One region of the Ferdinandcohnia sp. Marseille-Q9671 genome, then DNA from elsewhere that is predicted to be linked to it. Evidence: riboswitches for the same ligand, from Rfam matches in the RefSeq annotation. Region 1 holds a riboswitch; each other region holds the start of a gene.

Evidence for each region. Region 1 has a riboswitch for thiamine pyrophosphate ahead of tenA (thiaminase II). Riboswitches for the same ligand answer to the same signal wherever they lie in the genome.
Region 2: linked by a shared signal. The riboswitch ahead of ACWNMY_RS21220 (3-oxoacyl-ACP reductase) and the one ahead of tenA (thiaminase II) in region 1 are both predicted to bind thiamine pyrophosphate.
Region 3: linked by a shared signal. The riboswitch ahead of ACWNMY_RS21765 (thiamine phosphate synthase) and the one ahead of tenA (thiaminase II) in region 1 are both predicted to bind thiamine pyrophosphate.

Annotation. Positions count from the first base shown of each region.
Region 1 covers NZ_CDRJTA010000004.1:149,138-155,458, reverse strand. Annotated here, with positions in the region: gene ACWNMY_RS16060 (ABC transporter ATP-binding protein) at 1-743, opposite strand, end outside; gene ACWNMY_RS16055 (ECF transporter S component) at 757-1,341, opposite strand; gene tenA (thiaminase II) at 1,338-2,048, opposite strand; TPP riboswitch at 2,143-2,322, opposite strand; gene ACWNMY_RS16045 (YbjQ family protein) at 2,413-2,727, opposite strand; gene ACWNMY_RS16040 (hypothetical protein) at 2,708-2,914, opposite strand; gene ACWNMY_RS16035 (sigmaY antisigma factor component) at 2,914-3,117, opposite strand; gene ACWNMY_RS16030 (YxlC family protein) at 3,114-3,464, opposite strand; gene sigY (RNA polymerase sigma factor SigY) at 3,418-3,981, opposite strand; gene ACWNMY_RS16020 (SPFH domain-containing protein) at 4,152-5,687, opposite strand; gene ACWNMY_RS16015 (NfeD family protein) at 5,704-6,231, opposite strand.
Region 2 covers NZ_CDRJTA010000004.1:1,215,856-1,222,176, forward strand. Annotated here, with positions in the region: gene ACWNMY_RS21200 (Nramp family divalent metal transporter) at 1-833, shown strand, start outside; gene ACWNMY_RS21205 (DUF421 domain-containing protein) at 943-1,650, shown strand; gene ACWNMY_RS21210 (Na+/H+ antiporter NhaC family protein) at 1,777-3,192, shown strand; gene thiW (energy coupling factor transporter S component ThiW) at 3,236-3,739, opposite strand; gene ACWNMY_RS21220 (3-oxoacyl-ACP reductase) at 3,762-4,523, opposite strand; TPP riboswitch at 4,620-4,726, opposite strand; gene ACWNMY_RS21225 (hypothetical protein) at 4,867-5,259, shown strand; gene ACWNMY_RS21230 (DNA alkylation repair protein) at 5,405-6,067, opposite strand; gene ACWNMY_RS21235 (PstS family phosphate ABC transporter substrate-binding protein) at 6,093-6,321, opposite strand, start outside.
Region 3 covers NZ_CDRJTA010000004.1:1,329,382-1,335,702, reverse strand. Annotated here, with positions in the region: gene ACWNMY_RS21790 (glycoside hydrolase family 88/105 protein) at 1-44, shown strand, start outside; gene ACWNMY_RS21785 (GntR family transcriptional regulator) at 128-814, shown strand; gene ACWNMY_RS21780 (dihydrodipicolinate synthase family protein) at 850-1,803, shown strand; gene gucD (alpha-ketoglutaric semialdehyde dehydrogenase GucD) at 1,787-3,241, shown strand; gene ACWNMY_RS21770 (mandelate racemase/muconate lactonizing enzyme family protein) at 3,275-4,450, shown strand; TPP riboswitch at 4,610-4,719, shown strand; gene ACWNMY_RS21765 (thiamine phosphate synthase) at 4,867-5,466, shown strand; gene thiO (glycine oxidase ThiO) at 5,450-6,321, shown strand, end outside.

The sequences.
Region 1 (6,321 bases):
CACTCATTATTAGTAACAAACTCTTCCCAAACACCCGGATACCATATCCCTTGCTCTCGCATTGTATTCTTATAATCGGATAAAACTTCTTCCTTATATCCATTAACAATTATTTCTCCTGCCTCATTAAATAGAATGATCTGGTCAATTAACTCGAGAACATGTTCAAGCTTATGCTCCACGATAATCAACGTTTTATTATATCCTACCTCTTTCATTACTTCCCAAATTGCCTTTGTCCCCTCTGGATCCAACATTGCAGTTGGCTCATCCAAAAAAAGAACATCAGGGTCTAATGCTAGTACCGAGGCAATGGCTAACCGCTGTTTCATACCACCAGATAACGCTTGGATTTTTGTGTGAACATTCTCAAAGTCTAGACCAACTTGATGTAACAGCTTCTGTATACGCTCATCCATCTGTTCCCGAGGAATTTGGAGATTCTCAAGAACAAAAGCAAGTTCCTCATCTACATAAGGCATACAGAACTGAGAATCTGGATCCTGAAAAACATAGCCCCAGGTAGGGGGAACTTGTAATCCATCCGCTTTCATCGGTACTTCTTGAGAGTTTGGAATAATCCCACTCAACACTTGAAGGAGTGTAGACTTTCCACATCCCGAAGGTCCAAGAAGTAAAACCTTCTCCCCCTCCCTGATAAAACAGGATAGGTCCTTAAACAATAATGACTCATCTCCTGGAAATTTTAATCGAAGGTTCTCGACATAAGTAATAGGTTTCATTCTCTACACCCTTTTATTGTTGATCAAGTGCATCATACTCGCTACTAGCTACTGGGCGCACAAGGTTTGTCACTCCCGTCATTTCTAAGACCTTTACAAGGTAGTATGCGAAGATACCTGCAAACAAAATAGAACCTAAAAATCTAGCTACCAGGAATAATGTTAGATTCCATGCAGCTAAATCCCCAATTTCACCATAAGCAAAATCCATAATGATTGACCCTAAACAGGAGGATAAAGCTGCTAGTACTACCACAGCAATATTAAATCTCTTGTAACGAAAAGCCATAAATACCATTTCAGCAAACAATCCCTGAACAACACCATAGATAAGAACTGTTAGGCCCCAAGGTGACCCTAAAATAAACTCTCCTGAAGCAGCAGCAATCTCAGCCAAAAGTGCAACTCCTGGTTTACGAATGACTAAATACGCAACTGTCGCTGCAATAAACCACATCCCATACAAAAATTGATCAGCATGTAGCCCTAGTGGTTTTACAAGGTAGTACAAGGAACCCCATAGGATATAAATAACTCCAAAAGCGATCGCAATTACAATGGTTACCAGAATATCGGATAGTTTTAGCCCTTGTCTCATAAGTGTTTCTCCAACCCTTGAACACTTGAAATATGTAATTTCGTTTCTACTGGCCAACATTCTAAACGGTAAGCCATTTCCCAGAAAGAATATTCGTATTGACTACTAATCAGAAAATGTTCTTTCATTCTTTCACGGTCTTCCTCCGTTACTTTTTCAGCTATCTCATTTAATCTATGAATTTGTTCTTCTACAAGGTCTTTAAACCAATCGCCCCCATATGCAGCAATCCATTCTTGATAGATAGGTTCGTCTGGTTTGCACTCTTGTAGTCTCTCGCCAATTTCATAATATAGCCAATAACAAGGTAAAATGGCTGCGATAACATCTCCTAAATGCCCATTGTATGCTGCTCTGTACATATGTGACGTGTAAGCATACGCTGTAGGTGCAGGCTTAAAGTTTCGCTTCTCTTCCTCAGTGATACCTAGTCTCTCTGAAAAGCTTCTATGAAGAGCAAGTTCTGCCTCATAGGTTCCTTGTGCATGAATCGCAAGTCGATTCGTCGTATGTAAATCCCCTGCTTTTGCTGCACCTATTGCTTGAACTTTTGCAAAATGAGTTAGATAATAAGCATCCTGCATGACATAATAGCGAAACGATTCAATTGATAATGAGCCATCTCCAATTCCCTTTACAAACGGATGTTCAAAGCTTGCCTCCCAAATTGGATTTGCCTCTTTGCGAATTCTTTCTGAAAATAACATTACCTTACCTCCCGTTTTTTTTTGACAAAGAAAAACCACCTTCTCGCCCGCAGCGTAAAGAAGGTGGTTTTGGGAAATTATCATACTAAAAAAAGAGACCCATTATCCACTTCCCTACGCTGGTGTCAACCAGATCAGGTTCTAAGAGTCTCAAGGTCATGACTAATCAATCCTCGATCTCAGCCTTTGGATAAATGTCATTTTAACTATGTTCATTAAGATAAGAACAGTTGCAGACATTTACCTTTTTTTAAAGGCACCCCTAGCGGAAAAAACATACTTATTGAATTTTCTTAATTGTAATCATAACATGATAGTTTACATTTTCAAGCTTTTTATTTAAATCTACATTTTAAAAAGGTGGTTATTCTACATACACAGCCGTACCATACGCAATAATTTCTGACGCATTTTGCATGACCGCTGAGGTTTGTAGTCGCATCCCAATAACTGCATTTGCACCTTTTGCCTTAGCATCCTCAACCATACGGCCAATAGCCTTTTGACGAGCTTCCTCTAGCATTTCAGTGTAATCTGAAATCTCTCCCCCAACAATCGTTTTCAGTCCTGCCATAATGTCTCTACCTATATGCTTGGACTGAACCGTACCTCCTCTTACAAATCCTTTTAGTTCTTTCACTTCTTTTCCAGGTACAAAATCAGTAGTCACGATAATCATTTTGGTCATCCTCCTCTTTTTCTCGTTTTCTGTCCCAAACTAATAATGCAAATAATAGAACAATGGCAACCATGTAAAAAGAATAAAACGTAATAGCCCGCTTAATATCAATGAACAAATACACTAGTCCAATAATTTGTCCTACTACAGCTATGGTCAATACAATATATTTCGCTATGCTCCTCATTAATTCCTACCTGCTTTACGTCGATAAATTTTTCTTGCGAAAATCAGATAAAAAACAATTGGCATTGGTGTTTGAATTAAGCCCCAAATCCCCCAAAACCAGTAGTTATGCCCGCGCCTTCTTGCATCTAAAAACAACCAAAAGCTCTGAATAAGTAAAATTAAAACAATGACAATCCAGAATTTGATATCATACTCTTTCATGTTCGTACCACCTGGTTTCGGTAGCGAATGTAACTATAGATAGGCAGGCTTATTGTTGCGATTCCCTGGATAATCACAAATACAACAGGAATCTGGAAAAACGATGTAATAAGAACCGTTATCATAAATAGTGCGATTAAAATAAAGATTGTCAAATCCCGTCTAAACTTTTTCCTCTGTCTTTGCTGTTCAACCACAACCATTTGTTCAAAATCTCGCAAATCAGGAGTGAAAACCGAATAATTGTTATCAATTTTAGTGAAAGCCTCATTTATTTCTTTAATGGTATCTGTATCTTCTTCATGTAGTTGTTTGTCTTTTAGTAGAATGAGCTTGTTTTTCTTCATTTGGTCTCAACTCCTTTCTTACTGTTTGTATCCCATTATAAATTCTAGATTTAACAGTACCAAGAGCAATTTGTAACATATCTGCTATTTCTTCATACGAGTATCCGTAATAATGCTTCAATACGATTGGAATTCGAATTTCATCCGAAAGCCTTCCAAGCGCTGCAAGAACATCATTCCAGTCCTCCGATTGGTTTTCAAACTGCCACTTCATTTTACGTAATGCCTGCTCCTGGTCCTGGTAATTTTTTTCCCGTTTCTTTTTACGAAGTTGGTCAATATATAGATTGGTAGCTATCGTAATGAGCCAAGAGGAGAATTTCGCTTTGCCATTATACATTTTGATTTTTTCCATACTTTTCATCATCGCCTCTTGTGCAAGATCTTCTGCTATATCAGGCTTCATCGTAACCTTTATTAAATATTTTACTAAAAAAGGATAATGCTCCTTAAAAAGCATGGCAAATGCTAGCGAGTCACCACGCTTAGCACTGCGAATCAGTTCCTTTTCATCCATGGAATGAATTCTCCCCCAAGAAAATTTGGTTATCTCTTTGGTGTTTCGATAATAATACGATTGAGCTAGGTAAAAAGTTCAATTTATTTTTATTTTATGTGTCAGTTATGTATATTTTACCCGATTAATTGAAAAAGAAGCCCCTAGAGGCTCCTATTTCAACTTTGTAATTATTCGTTACTTTTAGAATCGGATTTTTTAGATTGCACTAATTCTTCAGTTAGTTGATCAATACTATTTTTGACATTGCCTTTTCCAGATAGATTTTCAATGATTTCTTTTACATCTATACCAGATGAAGCTTTTAATGATTCCTGTAAAGTGGACATTAGGTTTGTAGCATAACCAGTCACTTTATTGGCACCGCTGTTTTCTCCATTGCTACCAGTGTCGACAACCGTAATTTTATCAATATTTGATAATGGTGCAGCCACTTCTTTCGCATATTGAGGAAGCATTTTAATAACCATATCGAGGATCGCAGCTCTTCCATACTGCTCGAAGGCTTCTGCAATTTTTTGTTTTGCCTCTGCTTCAGCAAGACCTTTCAAGCGGATAATGTCAGCTTCAGATTCCCCTTGTGCACGTTGCGCTTCGGCTTTTGCAAGACCATCGATACGGATTTTTTCTGCTTCCGCTTTCGCCATTGCTTCAATTCGGTATTTATTCGCATCGGCTTCAGCCAATTGCTTCGCTTTCTCCGCTTCTGCTGCTTGAACAACTGAATAGCGATCAGCATCTGCTTTCTTTTTAACCTCTGAATCATATTGCTTTTCACGACGAAGTATCTCTTTCTCCTCAAGCTCAATTTGCTTCTGTCTTTCAATAATCTGAATTTGCATTTGCTGTTCTGTAACCTCTTGTTTCGCTCTTGCTTCTTCAAGATGGTAGGCTTGGTCAGCACGCGCTTTCGCAATGTCTTGCTCTCTGCGATATTCTGCCATTTTTAATTGATTAATTTTTGCTGCTTCTGCCACTTCTGTTGCGCGCTCTAACTCAGATTTTTGCGCTTCTTTGTCTGCCTCAGCACGTTTAATACGTGTTTCCTTATCTGCCTCTGCAGTTGCAATATCAGCATCACGTTTTACCTGTGCAATTCTAGGTTTCCCTAATGAATCAAGATATCCATTTTTATCACGAACATCCTTGATGGTAAATGACACAATGATAAGACCCATTTTCGCTAAATCCTGAGAAGCAACGCGTTGTACCTCTTGTGAAAACTTTTCACGATTTTTATAGATTTCTTCGACAGTCATCGAACCAAGGATGGAACGAAGATGACCTTCTAATACTTCTCTTGCTTCGTTTTCACGATCTTCTTTACGTTTTCCTAAAAATTGTTCAGCTGCTGTAGCGATTTCCGAGATAGAACCACCAATTTTGATAATAGCTGTACCATCTGCCATAACTGGTACACCTTGCTCTGTGTAAACTTCAGGAGTTGATACGTCTAGTTTACTAGATAAGAGACTAAGCGGTTCAGCCTGTTGGAAAACAGGTAGTACGAATGTACCTCCACCTCTTACGATTTTAATACGATTCCCCGCTTCATCAACATGAACATTTTTTCCTCCTAAATAGCTACCAGTTACAATTAGTGCTTCATCAGGACCTGCAGTTCGATACTTTGTAACAAATACCCCAATAAGTGCTAATAATAAAAATGCTACAACTCCAATTACAATCCAAATTCCTGTAGTCATACCTTGTATCCCCCTTTTAATTAATCATATTTTGGTACGGTAAGACGTAAACAACGCCTTCTTTTATATCTATTACAAGAACCTTTTCATCATATGGAATTGGTTCATTGTGAAAACTTTTTGCAGATTTTGCTATTGTTCCGCTGATTCCTTCAATTACTACCTCTCCAAAACCATCGACTGGGATTGAAGTAATTACTTTTCCAATTCTTCCTTTTAAGTCCTCCTCTTTATAAGCAGTTGATTCTTCTGCAGAAGATAAAGGGATCAGAACAAAAACATTAAGTAATGTTACTAAAAAAAGTGCTAATACAAGTGAAATGATAAATATTACGAAACTATGAAAGGAAAGCAATTTTTCAAAAATATAACCTGATGCACTTACAAATGTGAGGAAAGAAAAAATGAGTGTGGGACTCAAAAAGCTGTCAGGGAACATTCCCTCTAAAAAGTCACCAAACAGGATAAATAGAAGAGTGCAGATTCCACTTATGACTAAGCCAAAAAGATAGATAGTTTGAATGTCGTACCCGAATAATTCCAAAGCCTCACCTCCAAAGAGAAATTCAAATTTCCTTTATATTCTCATTTACGTCTTATGTATAAAAAAGGTTTCATTTTTCTGTAAAAATAT
Region 2 (6,321 bases), 1.1 Mb from region 1:
TACTCATTTGGACTGGCCGTTATCTTTTATTTGAAAAAGTGATGATGATTTTAATAGGGTTAATGTTTGTAACAGTAATTGGTTCTGCAGCACTATTTCTTCCTACAATCGGTAATTTGTTAACGGGATTTGTTCCAACGGTTCCTGAAGGCTCATTTATGCTTGCACTTGGGTTAATTGGAGGTGTCGGTGGTACGATTACGATGGCTTCCTATGGTTATTGGTTAAAAGAAAAAGGTTGGAAAGGGAAAGAATGGGTACCGATGATGCGTTTAGATTCGAAGGCTGCCTATTTTATGACAGCACTTTTCACTCTCTCCCTACTTATCGTTGGAAGCCAATTTCTACATGGAACTGGTATTGTGATACAAGGTGAACAAGGTCTTTATCAATTATCAGAGATGATTGGAGACAAGTTTGGTAGTGTCTTTACATGGCTGTTTTTAATTGGTTTCTGGTCAGCCGCATTTTCATCTCTCTTAGGGGTGTGGAACGGTGTTCCTTATCTTTTTGCAGACTTTGTACGACTTATGCAAAAAAAACAGTATCGGACAGCGACTGAAAAAGATCCAGCTTACCGTGCGTATTTAGCGTGGTTAACCTTCCCTCCGATGCTTCTCTTATTCTTTGGTAAGCCAGTTCAATTAATTATTTTGTACGGCGCACTTGGTGCATTGTTCATGCCGTTTTTATCTATTAGTTTATTGTGGTTGTTGAATTCAAAACGAGTTGATAAAGAATATAGTAATAGTTTCTTATCAAATTTCGTGTTAACTGCCTGTTTGATATTATTTGTGATTTTGTCTGTCCAACAATTAATTGGGTTATTTTAGTAGTAAAATGCACTTTCAATCTCATGGTTGGAAGTGCATTTATTTTTTTATGTTTATAGAAAAATTGGTACACACTAAGGAGGAAAATTAAGGGTAAGGTGGAGTAATTATGCACTTTTTTGCTTCTCAGGAGGATTTAAATGCTATTGAGTGGATGCTAAGAGCAATTGTTGGCTTCGCGTTTTTTGTTGTGATTGCTAGAATTATGGGACAACGAACGATATCCCAGGTGGGTCTTCTTGATTTTGTAATCGTCTTACTAATCGGGAATATTATCGCACATCCGTTATCAGATGAAGGACTTGGATTAAAAGGGTCAATGATTACCATGACTGTTATTCTTGTAATGTATTTGATCGGGATTTTATTAAGTTTACGGTCAGTGAGGATAAGGAAATTATTCATTCCTGCTCCCATACCCATCATTGAAAACGGTATAATTTTGTATAAAAATCTTCTTAAATCCAGAATATCAATTGATGTCTTACTCTCTGAATTGCGTCGAAAAAATGTAGAAGATATTCAAAAGGTAGCTCTTGCATTTTGGGAGCCAAGTGGGACAGTATCATTCTTTTTAAAGTCTGAATATCAACCACTCACTCCGTTTTCACATGAGAAACCTGTTAAAACGTTTCAGTATCCGAAAACAGTAGTTAAAGAAAGGAAAATCGATTATAACGAGTTACAACAGCTGGGCAAAAGTGAAGAATGGCTGTTACAAAAAATATCAACCACCTATAACCATGTCACACTTAATGAAATTCTACTTGGGACGATTGATGAAAATGAACACGTCTCTATCTTTTTATATCATTAAAAAAACGATTAGTAGTTCATCCAATCGCACTTGAAAAAATCACTCCATCCTTCCTTTTCAAATACTCACCCCTAAAATTGGTCATACTACCTAGATAGAGTTTTTTTTGAAGTGGAGGATTTAGGATTGGAACATACATGGCTGTCTTTGATACCCTTTCTGATTGTGATTCTATTTGCTATTTGGCTCAAGGATATTTTACCGGGTCTTGTAATTGGGCTCCTTGTTGGATCAATTCTTGTTACGTCTGATATATTAAGTGGCACACAACAGTCTGTTACGTATGTGGTCACAACTTTATCAGATTCGACCAATATTAAGATCGTCAGTTTCCTTTATGTATTTGGCGGTTTAGTTGGAATGATGAATATTGCAGGAGGCATTAAAGGTTTTACGGAATGGATAGGAACAAAGATAAAATCAGAGCGAGGCTTACTTGGTTTAATCTGGCTTACCCTCCCTTTCACCTTTATGATGCCGATGTTTCGGATTATGATGATAGGTCCTATTATAAAAACATTAATTAAAAAAATGAATCTATCGAAACAAAAGGTTGGAATGACATTAGATATTTCAACGGAGTCAGTCATTGTGCTGCTACCAGTTGCAACAGCTTTTGTTGGGTTTATGGTGTCACTTGTTGAGGGTGGCATTAGAGAACTTGATTTAGGTATGTCACCATATCAAGTGTTTTTATTGAGTATCTTGTTTAATTTTTATGCAATTGTCATGTTACTGATTGGTATAATTCAAACCTTTTGGCCGTCTAAAACAGCGAACCAATCGAATAACCAGGTTGATCTAGAGGAAGAAGAGCATGAGTTTCACCGAATGGGGATCAAGAAAGAGCTGTCAATGGTAAAAGCGCAGCCGTGGAATTTAATAGTGCCTGTATTTTTGCTATTAGGATTGTCACTTTATCTCTTATGGGAGGATGGAACATCACTTGGCGCGCAGACGGTTTTTGAAGCATTTTCTATGGCGGATGCAACCTTTGTGATGCTTTTGGCAGTTTTCATCACCTTGATATTCACATTTGTGTTTTATGTAGTCAGAAGGCAAAAATTAAACGAAATCATGTATCATTTCTATGATGGTGGAAATCAAATGATGCAAGCGATTAGCCTGCTCATCCTGATTTGGGCACTCACATTATCTGCTGAAGAGCTTGGATTTTCAGAATTTATTAGTTCAACATTAGGCTCGTTTTTACCAGGATTCTTAACACCTGCTACCATTTTCTTGATAGGTTCAGTAGTTGGTTATTTTATTGGTTCTTCGTGGGGAACCTGGGGGCTATTTATGCCATTAGGAATTGCCCTAGCCTTATCTACTGGAGCTTCCATTCCATTAACCGTGGGTGCGGTTTTTGCAAGCGGTGCGTTTGGGGCATTGACCTCACCGTTGGGCGATACGACCATTACCACTGCCTCCATCTTAGATATGGATCTTGTCGATTATGCTCAATACAAACTAAGACTCTCTGCAGTGGGTGGAGTCATAGCTATTGTTTTTTATATTATCGCAGGTGTAATGATTTGATAAAAAATAGACTAAACCGTTGGGCTTTAGTCTATTTCGCATGTTACAAATTACGTTCTTGAAACGTTTTAAAAGCTGAGTTCTTTAACACAATTCCTACAATCACAAAACCAAATATTGATCCGACTAGTGAACTAAAAATGAAAGATGGAACGAACCCAAATAATGCGGCATCTTGCCCTAAGATTAGAGTCGCGATTGGATAACAAGCCATTGCTCCTAGAAGCCCTGTTCCGACAATTTCACCAGTCATAGCCATTGACGCCTTTTTTGTTTTTGAGTACAAATAAGCTGCTAAAAAGGCTCCGATCATGCTCCCAGGGAACGCAAACAAGGAACCTGTACCTAACATGTTACGGAGAAGCGCTACTGAGAATGCTTGCAGAACAGCATAGGCTGGCCCAAGTATAACTGCTGATAATACATTGATGAAATGTTGCATCGGAAAAACCTTGGTAAATCCAATCGGAATCGAAAATAAGTGACTTGTAATTGTTCCGATAGCCACAAACATGGCAGTGAGTGTCAATTTTAATGTTTTATTCAAGCTAAGTCCCCCTTTCTATGTATTAATCCATTACGAGTCCACCATCAACGACAAGATTTTGACCAGTTATCCCTGAACTCCAAGGTGATGCAAAGAAAAGCACCGCATTTGCGACATCTTCAGGTGTTGTCACCTTTTGAAGTGGAGTAGAATCCTTGATTAATTGAAATACTTCTTCAGAAGTCGCTGAGCTTGCATCGGTTGTTTGTAGTAATCCCCCTGAAATCATATTTACGTTAATGCCAAAAGCTCCTAAATCCTTTGCCATGCTACGAGTAAACCCTAATAAGGCTGCTTTACTTGTATTGTAATCGTGATAGGCAACAACTGGATTTTGGACAAGATTTGTTCCTATTGTAATAATTCTTCCAAAGTGGTTCTCCTTCATGTCTGGAAGTGCAGCTTGTGTAGTATGTAATGCTCCTCGAATTGCGCCTTCAAGCTGTATGTGATAATCCTCCCACGAAATTGCTTCCGCATTTTTCCTGCCAATCGGGTCAAAACGAAAATCAATCAACGCATTGTTGACAACTGTTGTAATGGGCTGATCAAAGTGTTCCTTCGCTTGAACGAAAATGTGTTGGACATCCTTTCGATTTCGAATATCTCCTTGAATGGCTAAAGCTTGCTCCCCAATCTCTTCTTGCAATAACATTGCATTCTCTTCACTTTGATAGTAGTTAATTACAACCTTTGCACCTTCATTTGCAAAAGCTTTTACAATTTCCTTTCCTAATCCACGAGCCCCGCCCGTTACCAATACAATCTGATTATGTAGCTTCATTATGGTATCCTCCTAATTTAGTAGATAAAAAGAAACCGCAAAAAAGCCAGATCCACATAAAATGGACCTGGCTTAGTTAGTTAGCAAGAAAAATGGACATCTTACTCTCTACTTTCCTCCGCCGGTATTACCCGGATCAGGTCCAAAGGGTTAAAAAACGTCCGTTTTTCTCTCAGCCCAACCGGGCACCCCTAGTAGTTTGCGAATATTCTTTCTATAATCATAGACCTTTCATAATTAATTGTAAAGAGCTAGTACCCATAATATGGTATTATTAAAGAAACTGTTCGAATTTTCGTACTATAAAAGGAGTGTAAATAAGTTCTTTTATGTAATGGTGGCCTTGTTTGCAGTAGGTATTGGTGCACTTGGTTGCGGAATCTTTATGTTTTTTGTGAAAATGGAACATAAAAAAGCTATTATGCTAAGTGTAATAGGAATTTTCCTTATTGTCGGAACAATGGTATCTGGAAAGCTTCGTCCTTCCTATGAAAAAGACACATCGATTATTGTTCAAGAAACGTCCGTGTCTTCTGACAAAAATAGCGATGGAAAATACAGCTGTAATGTCAATGATCCGTACTCTGTTTATCAATTTTTTAGTGAAGATAAAAAAGAGGTGGAAGATTTTTGCGCTGTATTTAAGAATGGGGAGACCTATGATATTACCTATCTTTTTAAACAAGGAAAGTATACTATTTTAACAGTGAATGATGAAAGACCAAATCAAAACTGATTTGGTCTTTAGACTGTTGACAAACGCTCGCAAAACGGCGCTGCTTACCTCGCTCATGAAGGCAACTTCTATTCGCGTCTTCGATCGGCTTCGCGCCTTGTCTGACAAGCGCTCTCAAACAGTCGGGGATAATAACTCAACCTTCTTATATGTACTTGCTACCTTCTCTGATACTTAACTTTGGTAACGTATTTTCTTGAATAAAAGCTCGTACCGAGTCAGGACTTGTTTTGGAGTATTCCCGTAATGCCCAGCCAATAGCTTTTTGGATGAAAAACTCTTTACTGGAAGCATTCGCAGTTATGTAGTGATATAAAATGGTTTCGTTTGTTTCTTCTTTGTATTTTAGCTGAAACAGAATCGAGGAACGTATTAGCCATAAATGATTACTATATGCCCACTCATTAATTGTTTCGGTAATGACTTGAGGCGTTTCCCTCCCAATCTTCCCGACTATATGTGGAGATAAAACGTCAACAGTGTCCCACCATGATTTAGTTGTGATAAGCTCTTCGATAAATGGTAGATGCGAGGAAGTAAGCTTCTTTAATGACCTCACTAAATAATCCAACGCAGCATACTGATATTCCCGTTCTTCCTTCCTCCATAATTGCTCTACAAGTTCCTGTTGAAACTCCTGTTTTACAATCCCTGTTTCGGCGTAAAAGTCACGCATCAATTTCCGTCTTACTGGTGTTTTAATACCTAGGAACGGAAAATGGTTTTTCATATATTTTTGCATGGGTCCTGCATTTTCAATGTACCGATTCTCTTCAAATAATGCAGTTAAATACGTTATCTCATTCATTATCTAACATCCTTTTACATACAATCTAGTTCAATGGTACATATCCAGTCTTTTCAACAATTTCCTGACCTTGTTCAGATGTCATCCAGGTAAGAAATGCCTCTATATGTGGATTATCAGTTTTAGCAGTGATTGCATAGAATTGATCTACAAATGGATAGGTTTCGTTTTGAATGTTCTCCTTAGTGGGTAGAATACCTTCAACCGCTATATTTTTAATTTTACCATTTTGAACCATATTCTGCGAAAAATGT
Region 3 (6,321 bases), 1.2 Mb from region 1:
ACAATGAAATGAAAAAAATAAAGGTGTCAAATATTTTAGACTAATCAGTATTTACAAAAAATACAACACGTGCTAGTATTTGATATATCAGATATCACACTTCAGATTTCAGGAAAGGAGGTTTGTGATGGAAGATTTCGCAAACAACGACGTATTTTCATTTAAAACGGAACAGGTTCGATCATTACGGGATATTGTTGTCGAATCTCTTAGAGAAGCGATAATTACTGGGCAATTGAAACCGGGAGATCACTTAAAGGAACGTGAACTTTCAGAAAAAATGGGGGTTAGTACTACTCCCATTAAAGAAGCGTTTCGTATGCTTGGTCATGAAGGACTTGTTGAAACGGTCCCTCGGAAAGGAACGTATGTATCATCACTAGCAGAAACAAATATTCACGAGGTCCAAATTCTACGCGCATCTGTCGAAGGCGCATGTGCACAGTTAGCCGCAATGAAAATCAATGAAGATCAAGAAAAAGGGTTAACTCAACAAATTGAAAAAATGGAATACCTTCTGAACAAAAACGAAGGAAACCAATTGGTCGAAGAAAATACAAAATTCCATCGGTTAATAAGAGACATTGCAGATAATCCAATGGTTTCACAAATATTGGATACAATTGGGAGCTTTGATAAGGCTTTTCGAAAGAGAGCTCTAAAAGAAAAAGGTGAATTATTATTGGGCTTTACAGAGCATCGAAAAATATATGATGCGATTGTTTCACGAAACCCAGGGCTTGCTGAACACCTTATGAAACAACATATTTTACGAACCGTTCATGATGTGTTACATGGTGCGAAACAAAAGTAATAGATTGTCCAAATTACGATTAAAAGGAGGAAATTATGTACTACGCTGAATGGAAGAAAAAATTTGAAACCATATCTGGTATTACCATTACACCTTTTAAAAAAGAGACAAGAGAAATTGATTGGGATGGAGTAAAGGACAATGTCGAATTTCTAATCCAAAAAGGAGTGAAGGTCATTGTTCCTTGTGGAAACACAAGTGAATTCTATTCCCTAACAATAGAAGAAGCAAAAGAAGAGATTAAGAGAGTTGTAGAATATGTAAATGGAAGAGCCATCGTTGTTGCAGGAATTGGATATTCCGTTGATACAGCCATTGAACTCGGAAGATATGCACAACAGGTTGGCGCTGACAGTGTCATGATTCATATGCCAATTCACCCATACATTACAAACGAAGGGGCTTATGAGTATTTTAAAGCCATTATTGAAGCTGTAGATTTACCTTCTGTTGTATATTTCAAAGATCCAAACTTAAGTGACGATGTACTTATCAAACTAGCCCCCTTAGAAAAACTCGTTGCAGTAAAATATGCTGTAAATAACCTCCCTAGATTTGCTAACACTGTACAATCCGTTTCATCCGAACACAATATTGCCTGGGTTTGTGGAACTGCTGAAAAATGGGCGCCATTTTTCTTCCAAGCCGGCGCAGTAGGCTACACTTCCGGACTCGTCAATTTATACCCTGAAAAATCATTTGAAATGTTAGAAGCCTTACAATCAAATAATCTCGAGAAAACATGGAAGATTTGGAAAGAGGTTGTTCCATTCGAAAATCTTCGCGCAAAATACAATAACGGAAATAATGTGGTTGTCATTAAAGAAGCAATGGAGCTCATCGGATTAAACGCGGGGATTACAAGACAGCCGGTTTCCTCGCTTAATGAACACGATCGAAAAGAAGTACGAGATCTCCTTGATTCCTGGGGATTTACATCGCAACTTGTTACGAAGGGGGAGATGATCGTAAATGAACCAAGTCTATGATAATTTCATTAATGGAAGCTGGAGTCAATCCAGTAATGGGGAAACACTTGAAAGTAAAAATCCAGCAGCCTTCGCAGAAAATGTAGGACTTTATCCAAGTTCGACAGAAGCCGATTTGGACAGTGCTGTTCAATCCGCTAAAAATGCGTTTCCAGCCTGGAAGAATCTCTCCGCACTAGAAAGAGGGAACTATTTACATAAAACGGCTGACATTTTAGAAAAGAAGTTGGAGGATATTGCGAAAACAGCAACATTGGAAATGGGGAAAACCTTAGCTGAGACGAAGGGTGAGGTTACACGAGCTGTTCAAATTTTACGCTACTACGCCCAAGAGGGATACCGCAAAATAGGTGACAACATCCCATCTGGAGGAAGTCAGAATCTCTTATTTACAACAAGAGTGCCCGTTGGAGTCGTTGGAATTATTTCGCCATGGAATTTCCCGATTGCAATCCCAATTTGGAAACTGGCTCCTGCACTTGTATATGGAAATACCGTCGTTTTGAAGCCTGCATCAGAAACAGCTATAACCGCTATTAAAATTATGGAAGCCTTTGCAGAAGCAGAATTTCCAAATGGTGTTGTAAACATTGTTACAGGTAAGGGATCAGTCGTAGGAGAAAGACTACTCAATCATCCGGACGTACATGCAATCAGCTTTACAGGTTCAAATGAGATTGGAAAAAAGGTTGCAATGAGTTGTATTGAAAGAGGAGCTAAGTATCAATTAGAAATGGGTGGAAAGAACCCTGCCATTATCCTGGATGATGCCGATTTGGAACTTGCAGCAGAATTGACGGTAAGTGGGGCCATGAAACATACTGGACAAAAATGTACAGCTACCAGTAGGGCGTATATACAAGAAGCGGTATACGACGAATTTAAAGCAAAGGTTTTAGAAAAAGTTTCAGCTATCAAAATCGGTTCTGGGTTACTTGAATCTACGTATATGGGGCCACTTGCCTCTAAATCTCAGCGTGATACTGTCTTGGATTATATAGAAGAAGGTAAAAAATCGGGTGCAACTCTATTAACAGGAGGAAAGGTTCCCGAAGACATCGAATTCAGAAAAGGTTATTTTGTAGAGCCTACTGTGTTCGAGAATGTTGACAACAAGAGTGCCATTGCTCAAGAAGAAATTTTCGGACCTGTGCTATGTTTATTTAAGGTTACTAGTCTAGAAGAGGCGCTACAATTAGCCAACGATAATAGGTTTGGATTATCTGCCTCGTTATTTACACGTGATATCGGAAAAGCATTTACGTACATTAATGAAATAGATGCTGGGTTAATCAAGGTGAATGGTGAAAGTGCAGGTGTAGAACTACAAGCACCATTTGGTGGAATGAAACAATCTAGCTCACATTCAAGAGAACAAGGTGAAGCTGCGAAGGAATTCTTTACTTCTATTAAAACAGTAACGATTACACCAGTTTAATACATAAAATTACTCAGAATAGGATGATGATAGATGAAAATTACAGATCTTACGTTAACCGTAGTTGGCGTTCCGCGTCATACAGGATTTGTCAATAAGCATGTAATCATAAAAATCTTCTCAGATGAAGGAATTGTGGGAATTGGGGAGATGTCGGATTTCTCCCATTTACCACGCTACGCACCAGATGTGGAGGATTTAACGAATGTGTTGAAATCAATCCTCGTTGGAGAAAATCCATTTGATATTATGAAGCTTAACAAAGAGTTACAAGGGAACTTCCCAGAGGCAATGTATTATTATGAAAAGGGAAGCTTTATTCGTAATGGGGTAGATGTGGCGCTGTATGATCTATGTGCAAAATATCTTGGGATTTCCGTTGCTGATATGCTAGGTGGTAGAATTAGAGAGAAATTTAAGGTGTGCTACCCGATTTTCCGCATGAGATTCATGGAGGAAGTAGAGGAGAATCTAAAAGTCGTTCGAAAGCGCCTTCAGCAAGGTTTTGATGTGTTCCGCCTATATGTAGGGAAAAATCTTGATGCAGACGAAGCATTCTTAGCTGCTGTACAAAGTGAATTTGGGGACAGAGTGAAAGTAAAGTCACTCGATTTCAGTCATCTACTAGATTGGAAGACAGCGTTAAAGGCTGTGAAACGATTAAGTAAGTATGATCTTGGTCTAGAAATGATTGAAAGTCCAGCACAAGCAAACGACCATGAAGGCTTCCACCACATTCGCATGAGAACGGATTATCCTATAAGTGAACATGTGTGGAGTACAAGACAGCAATACGAAATGATCAAACATGATTCTGTTGATATATTTAACATTTCACCTGTATTTATTGGTGGGTTAACGGCAGCAAAACGTGCCGCAGCAGTTGCAGATGTTGCTGGAAAAAGCGTCATTCTTGGGACTACTCAGGAATTATCAATCGGAACAGCATCAATGGCACATTTGGGAGCAAATCTCGTAAATATGAATTATACATCAGATCCAACAGGTCCAGAGCTGTACATCGGTGATGTTGTGAAAAATAGAATTACCTATCAAGATGGGTATCTACATGTACCAAATCGAAACGTGCCTGGTCTAGGAATTGAGTTGGATGAGGAATTAATCGAAACATACCGAGTGAAGGATTTAAGCTGGGGCGAGGTTTCGGTACATCAATTACAAGACCGCACAGCGCAGACAGCAAAATAAAACTTCCTAATTAGTAAATAACAGAGAGACGATCTTGTCACTCTGTTATTTTTGTGTATTATATGATAATAGTAAAAATAATTATATGAAATTACTTGAAACATTCCAATTATTGTATTAGAATGACAATTGAACTCAGAATAGTCAATCAACTAAATAGTTATGTACTAGGGGATCCCTTGATAAGGGCTGAGAATAAAGTAGTTACTTTTAAACCCTCAAAACCTGAACAGGTTAGAACCTGCGTAGGAAAGTAGCGATTGTTTGTACTTGTTTGCATGTAAACAATTAGTAAACCAAACCACTTTTCTATGTAGAAGAGTGGTTTTTTTATGGAGAAAAATACGAAATCTGTTTGAAACTAGGAGATTGGTAGATAGCAATTGCCTTTTTAAGGAGCGAGTAATGTGAAGCTAATGGCAGTGACAGATGATACACGATCTGTACGTAATCTTGCATCCATGATTATTGAAATAAAGAATACCATCGACAGAGTTCAAATACGTGAAAAGACAAAAACAGCTCAAGAAATGATTACCTTACTACAGTATTTGGAAGAGGGTGGTGTGGAAAAAGAGAAAATTATCCTAAATGACCGATTGGATATTGCTTTGTTAATGAGTATCCCTACTATCCATCTACCAGAGAACGGTCTTCCTGTAAAAATGGTAAAACAACGTTTTTCTCATATAAAAGTAGGACGCTCTGTTCATTCTGTTGAGGGAGCTAAGAAGGCGGAAAGGGATGGAGCCGATTATGTTTTATATGGCCATTGTTTTGAGACTTCTAGTAAGAAAGGAAAGACTCCAAATGGTACACAGCCCGTTCTTGAAATGAAAGAGAAGCTACGCATCCCTGTTTATGCAATTGGGGGTATCAACTTAAAAAACATATATAAGGTACGAGAAGCGAAAGCAGATGGCATTGCTGTCATGTCGGGGATTTTTTCCGCACAAAAACCATCCTATTCAACTAAACAGTATTATGAGGCGATAAATCATGAATCAATCATATGATGTAGTCATAATTGGTGGTGGAATTATAGGTTGCTCCATTGCTTATTATCTAGCAAAAGAAAACATGAAGGTAGCAATATTTGAAAGCAATCAAATTGGTTCCAAATCGACAAGTGCAGCCGGTGGTATGCTTGGGGCTCACTCTGAATGTGATGGAGATGTTGATGTATTTTTCCCATTTGCTAGGAGCAGTCAATATGCATACTCGGAATTGAAAGATGAACTGTATCACCTAAGTGGTATTGATATCGGATACAAAAAAGGTGGTATTTTAAAGCTTGTCTACAATGAATCTGATAGAAATGGACTTCAGACTATCCTGTCACAACCTACTGTAAAATGGCTCGATAAAGAGGAAGTTTGGGAGATGGAACCTTCTGTTTCTTCCAATCTAGCAGGAGCAGCTTATATTGAAGAAGATGTCAATGTGATGCCGAGCTCTGTTTGTCAGGCATTTGCCAAAAGTGCTCAGATACGAGGGGCTTCTCTTTTCGAATATACACCCGTATTCGAAATTCAGAAAAAAGGGAATGGCTTCTTGATTCACACTGCAACTAGTAGAGTTGAAGCCAAGCAAGTAGTGGTTGCCAGTGGGGTTTGGAGCACGCCATTTTTTAAGCAACTTGGGTTAGACCATCAAGTAAATCCTGTAAAAGGAGAATGCATCTCTGTACTAGATGAGAAAGCAACATTAAAACATACAATCTTTCATGATGGCTACTATATTGTACCAAGAACTAACGGAAAACTGGTGATTGGAGCTACCATGAAAGAAAATGATTGGAATGAAAGAGTTAGTCTGGATGGAATCGACACCCTTATTGCAAAGGCAAAAATGATGCTTCCAACTATTGC